Regions from separate parts of the Streptomyces sp. NPDC049627 genome, predicted to be linked through region 2. Evidence: riboswitches for the same ligand, from Rfam matches in the RefSeq annotation. Region 2 holds a riboswitch; each other region holds the start of a gene.

What was found. A riboswitch is a leader RNA that binds a small molecule or an ion and turns the genes downstream of it on or off. The one in region 2 is predicted to bind cobalamin.
Region 1: linked by a shared signal. The riboswitch ahead of ACIBU0_RS22410 (cobalamin biosynthesis protein) and the one ahead of ACIBU0_RS15560 (prenyltransferase/squalene oxidase repeat-containing protein) in region 2 are both predicted to bind cobalamin.
Region 3: linked by a shared signal. The riboswitch ahead of ACIBU0_RS10850 (ribonucleoside-diphosphate reductase subunit alpha) and the one ahead of ACIBU0_RS15560 (prenyltransferase/squalene oxidase repeat-containing protein) in region 2 are both predicted to bind cobalamin.

What each region holds. Positions count from the first base shown of each region.
Region 1 covers NZ_JBITLW010000008.1:62,835-67,750, forward strand. Annotated here, with positions in the region: gene ACIBU0_RS22395 (lysozyme) at 82-831, shown strand; gene ACIBU0_RS22400 (anion permease) at 995-2,230, shown strand; gene ACIBU0_RS22405 (hypothetical protein) at 2,265-2,486, shown strand; cobalamin riboswitch at 2,644-2,786, shown strand; gene ACIBU0_RS22410 (cobalamin biosynthesis protein) at 2,887-3,846, shown strand; gene ACIBU0_RS22415 (cobyric acid synthase) at 3,843-4,916, shown strand, end outside.
Region 2 covers NZ_JBITLW010000005.1:233,821-238,736, reverse strand. Annotated here, with positions in the region: gene ACIBU0_RS15570 (energy-coupling factor transporter transmembrane component T) at 1-194, opposite strand, end outside; gene ACIBU0_RS15565 (SCO2322 family protein) at 187-858, opposite strand; gene ACIBU0_RS15560 (prenyltransferase/squalene oxidase repeat-containing protein) at 855-2,072, opposite strand; cobalamin riboswitch at 2,185-2,320, opposite strand; gene ACIBU0_RS15555 (phosphotransferase) at 2,362-3,057, shown strand; gene ACIBU0_RS15550 (nuclear transport factor 2 family protein) at 3,054-3,506, opposite strand; gene ACIBU0_RS15545 (MBL fold metallo-hydrolase) at 3,549-4,577, opposite strand; gene ACIBU0_RS15540 (hypothetical protein) at 4,652-4,858, opposite strand.
Region 3 covers NZ_JBITLW010000003.1:379,361-384,276, reverse strand. Annotated here, with positions in the region: gene ACIBU0_RS10860 (NACHT domain-containing protein) at 1-2,171, opposite strand, end outside; gene ACIBU0_RS10855 (GNAT family N-acetyltransferase) at 2,315-2,821, shown strand; cobalamin riboswitch at 2,864-3,014, shown strand; gene ACIBU0_RS10850 (ribonucleoside-diphosphate reductase subunit alpha) at 3,141-4,916, shown strand, end outside.

The sequences.
Region 1 (4,916 bases), on a different contig from region 2:
GCCGGAGATCGACAGGCATTCAATGACCTTCCAGTAATCTCTGGGAGATTTGTCGTGCACGTCGCCATTCCGGGGGGAAATATGGCTCGTGATCGCAAACCGTCCCGTCACCGCTCCCGCCTCATAGCGGCATCCGTGGCGGCCCTCACCTTCGGGGGCACCGCCCTCGCCGAGATTCCGGCGGCAGCAGCCGGCAAGCCCAAGGGGCACGACGTCTCTTCCCACCAGAAGGACGTCGACTGGCAGAGCTCGAAGGCGAAGGGCGCCACGTTCGTCTACATCAAGGCGACCGAGTCCCACACCTACCGCAACCCGTACTTCGACCAGCAGTACAACGGTTCCCGCAACGCGGGCCTGATCCGCGGCGCCTACCACTTCGCACTGCCGGACAAGTCGTCGGGCGCGGCGCAGGCGCAGCACTTCGTACACAATGGTGGCGGCTGGACGCCGGACGGCTGGACGCTGCCGCCCGCGCTCGACATCGAGTACAACCCCTACAGCAAGCACAAGTGCTACGGGCTGAGCAAGGCCAAGATGGTCAACTGGATCCAGTCCTTCAGCAACGAGGTGAAGCGGCTCACCGGCCGCCGCCCGGTGATCTACACCACCACACACTGGTGGAACACCTGCACCGGGGCCAGCCGCGCCTTCGCCTCGAATCACGCGCTGTGGACAGCCCGCTACAACTCCGCCGACGCGGGGTCACTACCGTCCGGATGGCAGTTCTGGACCTTCTGGCAGTACGACAACGGAGGCGGCGGTCTGCCGGGTGACCAGAATCTCTTCAACGGGTCCATGAGCCAGCTGAGGAAGTTCGCCCGCGGCTACTAGCCGTGCCCCGCCCGGGCCGCGCGCTGCCCGACGGAACCGGAGCCTCCGCTCATAGGAGAAACCCTCCCTCCCGGACACCGCGCGGCCTGCCCCAGTTCACCTTCCGTTCACCCAGGTTACCTACGTTCAGACAGCCAATGACCTCGAACGATTGCCTGGGTAAATGGAAAACTTCTCGCTGATCCTCGCGATTGTGGTGGTGACCGCACTCGCGTTCGATTTCACGAACGGTTTCCACGACACCGCCAACGCGATGGCCACCACCATCTCGACCGGTGCGCTCAAGCCCAAGGTCGCGGTGGCCATGTCCGCCGTGCTCAACCTTGTAGGCGCTTTCCTCTCCGTGGAGGTCGCCAACACGATCTCCAAGGGTCTCGTCGACGAGACCGGCATCCGTCCCGAGGTCATCTTCGCCGCGTTGGTCGGCGCGATCCTCTGGAACCTGCTGACGTGGCTGGTGGGCCTGCCCTCCAGCTCCTCGCACGCCCTCATGGGCGGTCTGATCGGCGCCACCATCGCCTCCGCGGGGATGGGCGCGGTCCACGGTGACGTGCTCGTCACCAAGGTCCTCATCCCGGCCATCGCCGCCCCGCTGGTCGCGGGCATCGCCGCGATGCTGGCCACCCGCCTGACGTACTCCCTCGGCAAGAAGGCCGACGGCAACGCGTCCAAGAAGGGCTACCGCGCCGGCCAGATAGCCTCCGCAGGCCTGGTCTCCCTCGCCCACGGCACCAACGACGCGCAGAAGACGATGGGCATCATCACCCTCGCCCTGGTCGCCGGCGGCACCCTCGCCCCCGACTCCGACCCTCCCACCTGGGTCATCCTCTCCGCGGGTCTGGCCATCGCGCTCGGCACCTACCTCGGCGGCTGGCGCATCATCCGCACCATGGGCAAGGGCCTGACCGACCTCCAGCCGCAGCAGGGCTTCGCCGCCCAGACCAGCGCGGCGACGGTCATCCTGGCCTCCTCCCACCTCGGCTTCTCCCTCTCCACCACGCACTCCGTCTCCGGCTCGGTGATGGGTGCGGGTCTCGGCCGCAAGGGCGGCGTCGTCCGCTGGTCGACCGCCACCCGCATGTTCGTCGCCTGGGGCCTCACGCTCCCGGCCGCCGCGCTGGTCGGCGCGCTCGCGGAGTACGTGACGGGCTTCGGCAACTGGGGCACGGCCCTCGTGGCGGTCTTCCTGGTCGCCTCCAGCGCCGCGATCTGGAAGCTCTCCCGCCGCGAGGTCGTCGACCACACCAACGTCAACGAGTCCGACGAGCCGGCCGGCGTGGTGACCACGGCCATCGCCGCCGTGACCCCGCCCCCGGCGGGTACGGTGACCGAGGACCTCGCGGCCACGATCCCGGCCCCGGCGACCGAACCGGCGACCTCGCCGGCCACCACGGTCTGAGCCCCGCCCACTCGGTAACGAAGGAATCAGCAGCATGAAGATCGACTGGGCGGCTCTCGGCTCCGTCTTCGGCGTCAGCCTCGTGGTCACGGTGGCCCTGGTGGGCCTGTTCACCCTCGGCATCGCGGGCCTGTCCCGCCAGGAGAAGGCCTCGGCCCAGGGCGGCTCGGCCGCCCTCGCGGTCACCGGCGCATACGCGTGCTTCGCGGCGTGTGCGGCGGCTGTGGGGTACGGGATCTATCTGATCGTGGCCTGACACGCCCCGCCTCTTTTGTCCGCCCTGTCGGCGGTCGCCCAACGGCGACGTCGGCAGGGCGGTTCCATGTCCGCGCAGCCGGGTGTGAACAGGCGCGCCCCGTCCGCCGTGTGGGGTTCTGCACACTCCCCCACCGCAGGTCAACAGCAAGTTGACGCCCCTTCCAACCCCGTGGTGGACTGCCGGAGCCATGTACGGCGGCAGGAGAGGAAGCCGGTGTGAATCCGGCGCGGTCCCGCCACTGTCACCGGGGTAGATAGCCCCGGGAGCCAGGAACTCTCACCGCCGGTCTCGTCGAACCAGGGCGTGGACACCCTGAGTGAGGACATAACGCGATGCTCGCCTGCCGATCGAGATGCAGTGCCGGACCCACGTCTGAACCGACGGTCGGCTGACCCCGATGCGTGCCGATCGCGTCTTCGCGTACGGCGCCGCCGCCGGACTTCTCGGTGATCTGCTGCTCGGCGACCCGCGCCGGGGGCACCCGGTCGCCGCGTTCGGGCGGGCCGCCGGTGCCGTGGAGAAGGTGCTGTGGCGGGATCACCGCGGATGGGGCGTGCTGCACACCGCCGTGTGTGCGGGCGGTGCGGCCGCACTCGGCGCCGTGGCGCAGCACGTCGTACGTCCCTCCCGTACCGCCTCCGTCGCGCTGACCGCCGCCGCCACCTGGGCCGTTGTCGGCGGGACCTCACTCGCGCGCGAGGCGCGGGTCATCGGGCGGGCCCTCGAAGCGGGGGACGTCGAGGGAGCCAGGGAGCGACTGCCGCATCTGTGCGGGCGGGATCCTCAGTCGCTGGATGCGGACGGGATCGCCCGGGCCGTCGTCGAGTCCGTTGCCGAGAACACCTCGGACGCGGTGGTGGGGGCGCTCGTGTGGGGGGCTGTCGGCGGTGTGCCGGGGCTGCTCGGGTTCCGGGCCGTGAACACGCTGGACGCCATGGTGGGGCACCGGTCGCCCAAGTACCGGCGCTACGGCTGGGCTTCGGCCCGGCTCGACGACGTGGCGGGCTGGCCGGGCGCGCGGCTGACCGCCGTACTGGCCGCCGTCGCGGGGGGTGACCCGCGGGGCGCCGTACGGGCCTGGCGTGCCGATGCCGCGCAGCACCCGAGCCCCAACGCCGGGCCCGTCGAGGCCTCGTTCGCGGGGGCCCTCGGGGTGCGGCTGGGCGGGACGCTGTCGTACGGCGGGCGGGTCGAGCACCGGCCCGTGCTGAACGGGGCGACCGGACGCGCCGTCCGGGTCGCGGACATCGAGCGTGCCGTACGCCTCTCGCAGCGCGTGAGCCGCCTCGCGCTGGGCGTGTGCGTCGGCGCACGGCTCTTGACACGAGGCCGCTTCAGGAGAGGACGTACGTCATGACGGGTGGTGGGCTTCTCGTCGCCGGTACCACCTCCGACGCCGGGAAGAGCGTCGTCACGGCCGGGATCTGCCGGTGGCTGGTGCGGCAGGGCGTCAAGGTCGCGCCCTTCAAGGCGCAGAACATGTCCCTCAATTCGTTCGTCACCCGGGAGGGTGCGGAGATCGGGCGGGCGCAGGCCATGCAGGCGCAGGCCTGTCGCGTCGAGCCGACCGCGCTGATGAATCCCGTGCTGCTCAAGCCCGGTGGCGAGCAGAGCAGCCAAGTCGTGCTGCTGGGCAAGCCGGTGGGTGAGCTGAGCGCCCGCGGATACCACGGCGGGCGGCAGCAGAAGTTGCTCGGGACCGTGCTCGACTGTCTTGCCGAGTTGCGGGGCACGTATGACGCGGTGATCTGTGAGGGGGCGGGAAGTCCCGCCGAGATCAACCTCCGGCGGACCGACATCGTGAACATGGGGATCGCCCGGAACGCCGGGCTGCCCGTGCTCGTGGTCGGGGACATCGACCGCGGCGGCGTCTTCGCCTCGTTCTTCGGCACCGTCGCACTCCTCAGCCCCGAGGACCAGGCGCTCGTCGCCGGGTTCCTCGTCAACAAGTTCCGGGGGGACGTCAGCCTTCTGGAGCCGGGGCTGGACATGCTGCACGGGCTCACCGGGCGGCGGACGTACGGCGTGCTGCCCTTCCGGCACGGGCTCGGCATCGACGAGGAGGACGGGCTGCGCGTGTCCCTGCGCGGGACCGTGCGGGAGTCGAACACCGCCCCGCCCGTGGGCGAGGACGTGCTCCGGGTCGCCGTCTGTGCGATCCCCCTGATGTCCAACTTCACCGACGTCGACGCCCTGGCCGCCGAGCCGGGTGTCGTCGTGCGGTTCGTGGACCGGCCGGAGGAGCTCGCCGACGCGGACCTGGTGGTGATCCCCGGCACGCGGGGAACCGTGCGCGCCCTGGAGTGGCTGCGGGAGCGGGGGCTCGCCGAGGCCCTCGTGCGCCGGGCCGCCGAGCAGCGGCCCGTCCTCGGCATCTGCGGTGGCTTCCAGGTGCTCGGTGAGCACATCGAGGACGACGTCGAGAGC
Region 2 (4,916 bases):
GCGAGTGCGAGTTTGAGGAATGCGGTGTAGGAGCGGGCGGAGGGGGTGTCGGGGCGGCACGTCACCACTACGTAGGCGGACGTCGCTGTGAGGAGGGCGAGGAGGAGGGGGTTGGTGGTGCGGGTGGCTGCGGTGCCCAGGGCGAGGGACCAGAGCCACCAGGCACCGGGGTGCAGCTGCCCGCAGTTACGCATGCCGACGCCGGCGTGCCTGCCACAGCGCCGCCGCTCCCAGTACGGCCACCACGGCGCCTCCGGCCACCAAGCCAAGCGACGGGCCGTTGTCGTCCGATGCGCCCTTCTCCTTCGCGGACTTCTCGGAAGCCGTCGACTTGCCGTCAGCCGTCGGCTCTCCGGCCCCCGACACCTGCTCCCCGCACCCCTTCTCCGGATACCCCGCTATCGCGCACAACAGGGCGTTCGTGTCGTACCGCAGGGGCTTGGCCACCGCGGCCAGGGCCTCCGCCGTCGTTGCGTCGGTGGGCACCCGTGCGCATGCCGTACGGCGGGCCGGCGGCGTCTCGCCCGACGGGGCGTCCGCCGGCGTGCCGAAGTCGAGGACCAGGGCCACCCGCTTCTTGTCCTCCTGCGCGGGCGTCCTCGCACAGATCACCGCGAACTCCGCCGCGCCCCTCGGCTTCGCCGCGTCCTCGGAGTCCTCGCTCACGGCGAAGCGGAAGCCCTGGACGTCGCCGTCGGACGGGCGGGCGGTGGAGGGCCCTTGCGTGGCGTACGTCCACTTGCCGCCGTCGTGGTCCCAGAAGGACCAGTAGCGGTAGCCGGCCGCCTGGGCGGCCTGGGCCGCGGCGGTCAGGAGGACCAGCGCGGCCAGAAGCGGAGCGAGCGCGCGGCGGATCACTGCCGTCCGCCCTTGTTGCGGCCGCTCAGCAGGAAGCCGATGCCGATGCCCACGACCAGGAAGACGCCGATGTACCACCAGGCGCCGAAGGGATTGTCGTCGTCCTCCTTCGCCTCCTGCTTGTCCGCCGCCTTCTGGGGCGCCGGGCCCGTCGCGTTGAGCTGCTCGACCAGGTCCGTGCCGCCGAAGTCCCGCGGGTCGGCGCCCGCCGCGTCGGCGGCGAGGATCAACTGGGCGTAGGCGGCGGGGCCGCTCTGCTTCGCCCAGCTCGCGGCGTTCTTCTCCAGCCAGCGCAGAGGCTTCCGGGCAGCAGGCTCACCACCCTGTACGGCGAGCGCGACGACGGCGTCCGCGGTGTTGCCGTAGTCGGGCTGGTCCTCGGCGCCCGCGAGGGCGGACTTCAGGTGGCCGTCCTTGTCGAGTGCCTTGCCGAGGTAGGCGGCGCCGTTGGCCGCCGCCTGCTCCGGGGTGAGGCGGGCGCCGTCGGCGCAGGCGGCCTCCTCCGCCTTGTCGCCCGCCTTCGCCGTCAGCATGCCCTGGCCCGACGCGGCGACGACGGCCGCTGCCGTCGCGTCCGCGTTGGCCGACAACGTGCCCTTCTTGTCGGGCTGGTAGGCGAAGGCGCCGCCCTTCGCGCACGGCAGGGCGAGCTTGAGCAGGGCGTCGTAGGACGACTTGCCGTCCCTGCGGACCTCGGCGGGGTCGGTGCCGACGGCGTTGAGCGCGCCGATCACGACCGAGGTCGAGTTGGCGTCGCTGGCCCCTCCGGGCGTGTAGCCCCAGCCGCCGTCCTTGTTCTGCACCGACTTCAGCCAGGTCACCGCCTTCTCGACCTCGGCGTCGTGCTCGCCGACCGCGGCCAGGCCCTGGACGGCGACGGCCGTGCTGTTGGTGTCCACCATGACCTTGGCGTCGCACGCCTTCGACGGGGCGGCGCGAAATGCCGCGAACGACCCGTTGGCGCACTGCTGTCCGGTCAGCCAGTCGATCGCCTTGGCGGCGGGCTCCAGCTTCATCCGCTTCTGCGCGATGAGTGCGAGGGACTGCCGCCACACCCCGTCGTACGTCGGGTCGGCGTCGCCGTACAGCCCGGCGGGGATCGCCACGGACGGCGACGGGGACGGGGAGGAATCGGCGGCGACTGCGGGCGTGGCAACGGCCGTGCCGATCGCGACGGTGGCGGCCAGGGCCGCGGCGCTGCGGCGGACGTACATGATCGGCGGGTGCCCTTCCCTGAGGGAACCGGGCAGCACAGGGAAGACCCCCGGGCGGCTCGGCTCCGTACCTCGACGGTGCCGTGCGCCGGCCGGTTGCCGGTGCACGTGAGCCGGTCACAAGACCTGTGCGGGGCGATCCGGCTTGCCACTGCGTGGCTCACGGTTGCGGGTCAGCGCCGGATTTGCACCGGCTTCCCCCCGTACGGGTGTGATGACGACGCCGCCACTCTACCCGGCCGTAACCAGACCCCCGAGGGCCGCCTGCGGGGGCGGGTAGGTTCGGGCCATGGCTGAGGAGACCGTGGGCAGACTGCTCGGGTCGGGGCGTACCGCCGACGTGTACGAGATCGACGAGGCGTGGGTGCTGCGCCGCTTCCGGGACGGGTACGGGGACGCGCGGGCCGAGGGCGCGGTGATGGCGCATGTGCGCGAACACGGCTATCCGGCGCCGCGGGTGAGGCTCGCCGATTCCTCGCGGACCGACCTGGTGATGCAGCGGCTGTCGGGGCCGACGATGCTGCGCGCGCTGACGGAGGGGGCGATGGGCGCGGACGAGGCGGGCGGCATCCTCGCCCGCCTGCTGCGGCAGCTGCACCGCCTCCCCGCACATCGGTCGCCGGGTTCGGTGCTGCATCTGGACCTGCACCCGGACAACGTCATCCTCACGCCCGACGGTCCGTACGTGATCGACTGGGACAACGCACGGGACGGCGACCCCGGCCTGGACTGGGGCTCCTCCGCGGTGATCCTCGCCCAGGTCGCCGTGGACGACGGTCCCTTCGCCGAACTCGCCCGCCCCCTCCTTGCCGCCCTGCTCGCCGACCCCTCCGACCTCACGGAGGACGGCCTGGCGGGGGCGCTGCGGCGCCGGGCTGCCAATCCGACGATGACGTCGCGTGAGGTCGAACTTCTCGGTGACGCCGAGCAATTGATCCGTACGTTCATGCGTGACCGGAGGGGCGGGCCCAGCGGAGCAGCCTAGTTGTCGACCCTCGGCGTGGGGCCGCCGAACGGCAGGTGCAGGGTGCGGGAGGCCAGCAGCCACCGGCCGTCGACGCGGCGGAAGGTGTCCTCGTAGTGGCCGACCTGCACGGGCGGACCGGCCGGGACCATGCCGCCCGTCCAGCCTTCGACGCGGTACGTCGTGAAGTACGACGTCGCCTCGGCCGTTTCAGGGGAGGTCACCGTGACGCGGATGTTGGACATGATCCGCCGCGAGAGCTTGTCCGCAGGCCGTGCGCCGAAGTACGCCCGCAGCGCCTCGCGCCCCTCCGAGCGCCGTCCGTCTCCCGGAGGGGGCCACTCCCACCGGCCGTCCTCGGTGAACAACTCGGCCACGGAGGCGGGTTCGCAGAGGTCGAGGCGGTGGACGAAGTCGAGGATCAGACGCTCGCAGGCGCGTTCGGAGAGGAGTTGCTCCAAGGGGTCCATGGGTCCCTTGGTACCAGCCGGGAACCCGGGGGCACGATCCGATCACACCGCCACGTACGTCACCGGCTCGCTCCCCGCCACCGCCTCCGCCCGCCCCAGCTTCACCAGCCGCCGCAGATGCGACTCGGCCTCCGCGATCGCGATGTTCCGTGAGCCGTAGGGGATCTGGTCCCAGGGCCGGTTCCACTCCATGCGCTCGGCGAGCTGCCAGGGGGTGAGGGGCTCGGACAGCAACGCCAGGAGTCCGGTGAGGCGTTCCTCGTGGTGGGTCAGCAACTGCCGTACGCGGGCGGGCGCGTCGGTGAACGCGTACTGGTGGGCCGGGAGGATCTCGGCGGGGGCGAGACGGCCGACGCGTTCGAGGGAGTCGAGGTAGTCGCCGAGGGGGTCGGTGACGGTCGTGTCGTCGGGGTCCTCGTACAGGCCGATGTGCGGGGTGATCTCGGGGAGCACGTGGTCGCCGGAGAACAGGCGGCCGTGGCCCGGGAGCCGGGACGGGTGCTCCTCCTCCAGGTGCAGACAGACATGGCCGGGCGTGTGGCCCGGGGTCCAGATGGCGCGCAGGCGGCGGCCGGGGAGGTCGAGGAGTTCGCCGGGGACGATCTCGCGGTCGGGAGCGGCGGGGGAGAAGCCGGGCAGGGGCCGGGTTCGGCGGGCGGTGCGGAGCGGGGACACGTGGGCGTCGGGGGCGCCGGCCGCGGTGAGCTTGTCCGCCATGTAGGAGAACCAGCGCTCGGGGTGGGTCGCGCGGGTGCGCCGTACGATCGCCGCGTCCGCCGCGTGCATCGCGATCCAGGCACCGGAGGCCTCGCGCACCTTGCCGGAGAGGCCGTGGTGGTCGGGGTGGTGATGGGTGATGACCACGCCGTGGATCTCGGCGGCCGCGGTGCCGCACGCCGTCAGGCCCTCGGCGAGGGCGTCCCAGGAGGCCGGGTCGTCCCAGCCGGTGTCGATGAGCACCGGGCCGCGGTCGGTGTCGACGACGTACACGAGGGTGTGGCCGAGTGGGTTGTCGGGGATGGGGACCCGGAGGGACCGGACGCCGCCGCCGTGGTCGTACACCTGCGCCATGGGCTCCCCAATCGCCGCGACCGGCACACACCGACGGCCACTATAACTAGAACGGGTTTCGATGGGAGCCTGAGTCATCCAGGCCGGGCGTTCCGCATCCGCTCCGGGGTCCAGAACTCCCTGATCTCCTCCGGGCTCTTCGTCTCCCGGTGGACGGACACCCCGTTGCCGTGTGTGACGTCGTCCCAGTTCGACGCCGTCCATACGGCGCCACAGGCGGCCGTCGTCACGGCCGCCGCGAACAGCGCCCACGCGTGCCTGCGCTCGCGTTCTGCCGTCATTCAGCGTTCCTCCCCGTCGGCTTGATCAGCGTAGGCGTGATTGATGTGCGATCCGTGG
Region 3 (4,916 bases), on a different contig from region 2:
CCGATCTCGAAGAGCTGCTCGTAGAGCGGGGTGGTGTCCATCCGGTCGGAGACGGTCCGCAGGGCGGCTCCGAGTTGCCTGAGCAGCCTCAGTTTCGCGTCGTCGAGGGTGCGCTGGTCCCCCTTGAACCCGGCCCAGCCCTCGCGCACCCTGCCCACGATGCCGCTGAGCAGTCTCGGATCGTCCTCCGCGCTCTCGATCTCCACGGCGGCCGCGTACAGATCCAGTGCCTTCGGGTCGTCCGTGCGGCGGTCCGCGGCCCGGCGGAGACGGTGGGCCAGGGTGTGTCCCCCCACGGGTGACTGGCGGACCAGCTCCTCGATCTCCTTCTTCACCTCGACACGGACACCGCCCCCTCGGGCCCTGAGCTTCGCCGCCCGGCGGCGGGACAACAGCACCAGGGCGATGAGCAGTTCGCGACTGGGTCCGGGCGGCTGCAGCGCCTGCTCGACGAGCTCTCCGGCGCCCCGCTCGCCCAGCTCGTTCAGTACGCGGTAGCCGAAGTAGGCCTGGATGATGCTGTGCGGGAAACGGACCTTGCGCTCGAACGCCTCCACCAGGGCGAGCTTGTCCGCGTTGCTCGCGAAGCGGGCGAGGACGGCACGGCACTGGTCCATGTTCCCCTCGCGCAGCCGCCTCCTCTCCTCCTCGCCGAGCCGCTCGCACAGCACGTCCCAGATCTGCTGCCGGTGCCACTCGGAGAAGACGTTCCCGCGTCTGCCGTACCGGTCGAAGCCGCGCCGGCTGGTCCACAGGTGCTCGGCCAGGGCCTGTGCGCGCCGAACCGGGCCGGGGTGGACGTCCGAGTCCAGCAGCTCCCCGAAGCCGACCTCCAGCTTGTCCTGGAGCAGTCCGACGCACGCCAGGGCGGAGACCGCTTCGAGGGTGTCGCGGCGCTGCTGCGGGGTCAGCGCGATGTCCTCGCGCAGCCGCCCCTGGCACAGCGCCTCGTCCCATGTCTCCAGCAGCCACAGCCGCAGCGTGCCGCGGTCCCGGCTGCGGGTGTTCATGTGCTGGGGGTCGTTGTCCGGCCGGTCGTGCTCCAGGGCTCCGTGGCGGTGCAGTTCCCGGGCGATCTGCAGATAGACGGGTGACTCGGTCACCTCCGCCGTCTCCACGATCCAGTCCACGCGTCGCTCGTCCGTCTCGGGGAGGTGCGCCTGGACGAAGCGCAGGGCATCCTCCTCGCTGAGCGGCTCCAGCTCCACGATCGCGGCGGACGTGCTCTCCAGGGGGCTGTGCGGCCGGGAGGCGATGACGAGGGGCAGCTTCTCCTCGTGGGCACGCTCGATGGCCCGCCGGATGATATTGTCCCGGTTCTGCTGGTGGTCGTCGTCGAGGAGCGCCTCTTCCAGTCCGTCGGCGATGACGACCGGCTTGTCGTCGGCGAGCAGCTGCTGCCAGACCCGCTCGGTCTTGCCGCGCGCGAGGATGCCGCGGGGTGCCTCGTCGGCGAAGCGCCGTCTGGCCATGCGTTCGAAGTTCAGGTCGGTGCCGTCGCTCGCGTCACGCAGCCGGATCGGCACGGGTACGGCGTTCTGCCGGGCCAGCAGTTCGGTGAGCCGTACCAGGACCGCGGTCTTGCCGACGCCGACGCCGCCGACCAGCAGATAGGGCCGGCGTGTGTCGCGTTCCCGCAGCCGTTCGGCGATGACCTGGGCGATCTCCTCGCGGCCCACGATCTCGGCGGTGTCCGGCCCGGCGGTGGGGACCAGTCGGTGGGGGTCGACCCGCGCCTTCGCGAGGTAGCGCCGCTTGGTCCACCGGTACCACCAGAACAGGAAGAGCGCGGCGGCGATCGACGCGGTGAGCACCGGGCCGACGAAGCGCATGACCGTCTCGAAGCCCCCCTGGTTCTCTTTCCGCCACTGCTCGAAGCCTGTCGTGTTCTGCGAGATCAGGATGTACAGGCCCTCCCCGACCCAGGCGAGCAGCGCGAGTGTGGCCACCAGCCAGACGGCCCGGGTGACATTGGTGTAGGAGATCCCCCGGCGCCACTTCTTGGGCCGGGTGGTGCCGCGGCGGGCCTCCAGACGGATCGTCAGCGTGTGCCAGTAACCCACGAACCCGCGCCCGGCCCAGCTGCCCGCCCGCCTCGGAGCCAGTGTCGCCATCGGCGCGTTGCGCGGCCGTTCCTTGCCGGGCGGGCGACGGACGAGCCTCGTCATCATGCGTCTCCTTCCGAGGAGGACTCTCGAAACGGAAGGGACCGCGGGCGCCGACACCTACCTCCATGGAAGCACTCGCAGCACGCCCCGCAACCCGGTCGAAAACCCCAGGCCCACAGCCGTCCCCGTCCGGCAGACTCGACGTCATGGACATCGTGATACGGCAGGTGGACAGCGCCGAGTACGAGGACCTCGGTGAGATCACCGCGCAGGCCTACCTCCAGGACGGTCTGCTCGACTTCGGTCACAGCGACGAGTACCTCGGCGAGCTCAGGGACGTGGCCAAGCGTGCGGCCGCCGCCGAGGTGCTGGTCGCCGTGCGGAACGGCCGCGTCGTCGGCGGCGTCACCCTCGTCCCGACCGGCGGCCCCCTGGCCGACATAGCGGGTCCCGGCGAGGCGGAGATCCGCATGCTGGCGGTCTCGCGGGAGGCCCGCGGCCAGGGCGCCGGCGAGGCCCTCGTACGGGCCTGTATCGACCGCGCACGGGCCACGGCGGGCTGCGTACGGATCGTCCTGTCGACCCAGCGCACCATGCACGGCGCGCACCGCATCTACGAACGTCTGGGCTTCGTCCGCACACCCGATCGGGACTGGAATCCGATCCCGCAGCTCTCCGACATCACTCTGCTCACCTATGAGTTGACGCTCTGAAACCACCCCGACACAACATCTGGGGGTGGCGTGGCGGGTGAGCACAAGATGTATGCTCTTGCTCGCTGTCGCCGCAGGGGAATCCGGTGCGAATCCGGAACTGTCCCGCAACGGTGTACTTGTGCATGTCTGTTCCCAGAAACGCCGTGCACAGGAGTCAGTCCGAGGACCTGCCGACAGTGCACCCGGCCGTCCGGCCGGCGTGCCCTGACGTCCGGGCTTCGTGGAGTGGGCCGGTGGACGCGACGCCGCGTGCGCTCGTGTGCTGCCCCCTGCCCTCCTGCGCGAGGCCCCGTGCCGAGCGAGGGAGAGCCCCCACGTGACCATCGCGCCAGCAGACCCGGCCTCAGCCGTCCCGACCGACGAGGACGCTCCGGGAACCGCGCTGCTGCGGATCCTGACCGAGCTGACCGCCGACCTCCCCGACGCCGACCCCGGCCGGGTCGCCGCCGCCGCGCTGCGCGGCCGGTCCGCCCGGGCGGACGAGACGGAGCTGCGCGAGCTGGCCACCGAGGCGGCGGCCGGCCTGATCTCCGAGGACCCCGCCTACTCGCGGCTGGCCGCGCGGCTGCTGACCGTCAGCATCGCCGCGGAGGCCGCCTCGCAGGGTGTCACGTCGTTCACGGAGTCCGTGGCGGTCGGGCACCGCGAGGGCCTCATCGCCGACCGGACCGCCGAGTTCGCGCGGATCCACGCCGCCCGCCTCGACGCGCTCGTCGACCCGGCCGCCGACGACCGCTTCGGCTACTTCGGTCTGCGCACCCTGCACAGCCGCTACCTCCTGCGGCACCCCCTCACCCGCAAGGTCATCGAGACGCCCCAGCACTTCATGCTGCGCGTCGCCGCCGGGCTGGCCGAGGACGACACGACCAGGTCGGTGGACGAAGTCGCCGCGCTCTACGGGCTCATGAGCCGCCTCGACTACCTCCCCTCCTCCCCCACCCTCTTCAACTCCGGCACCCGGCACCCCCAGATGTCGTCCTGCTACCTCCTCGACTCCCCGCTGGACGAGCTGGACTCCATCTACGACCGCTACCACCAGGTCGCCCGCCTCTCGAAGCACGCCGGCGGCATCGGGCTGTCGTACTCCCGTATCCGCAGCCGGGGTTCGCTGATCCGCGGCACCAACGGCCACTCCAACGGCATCGTCCCGTTCCTGAAGACCCTCGACGCCTCCGTCGCCGCCGTGAACCAGGGCGGCCGGCGCAAGGGTGCCGCCGCGGTCTACCTGGAGACCTGGCACTCCGACATCGAGGAGTTCCTGGAGCTGCGCGACAACACCGGCGAGGACGCCCGCCGTACGCACAACCTGAACCTCGCGCACTGGATCCCGGACGAGTTCATGCGACGGGTGGGCGCCGACGAGCAGTGGAGCCTGTTCTCCCCCGCCGACGTGCCCGAGCTGGTCGACCTGTGGGGCGAGGAGTTCGACGCGGCGTACCGGAAGGCGGAGGCGGCGGGGCTCGCGAAGAAGACCATCCCCGCCCGTGACCTGTACGGCCGCATGATGCGTACCCTCGCGCAGACCGGCAACGGGTGGATGACCTTCAAGGACGCCGCCAACCGCACCGCCAACCAGACGGCGCTGCCCGGGCACGTCGTCCACTCCTCGAACCTGTGCACCGAGATCCTGGAGGTCACGGACGACGGGGAGACGGCGGTCTGCAACCTGGGGTCCGTGAACCTCGGCGCGTTTGTGGACACGGCGACCGGTGACATCGACTGGGAGCGCCTCGACGCCACCGTCCGCACCGCCGTCACGTTCCTCGACCGTGTCGTCGACATCAACTTCTACCCGACCGAGCAGGCGGGCCGCTCCAACGCCAAGTGGCGCCCGGTGGGCCTCGGCGCGATGGGCCTGCAGGACGTCTTCTTCAAGCTGCGCCTGCCCTTCGACTCGGCCGAGGCGAAGCAGCTGTCCACCCGTATCGCCGAGCGCATCATGCTCGCCGCGTACGAGGCCTCCGCCGATCTCGCCGAGCGCAGCGGACCCCTTCCGGCCTGGGCGAAGACGCGTACGGCCCGTGGGGTCCTGCACCCCGACCACTACGACGCCGAGCTCACCTGGCCGGAGCGCTGGGCGGCCCTGCGCAGC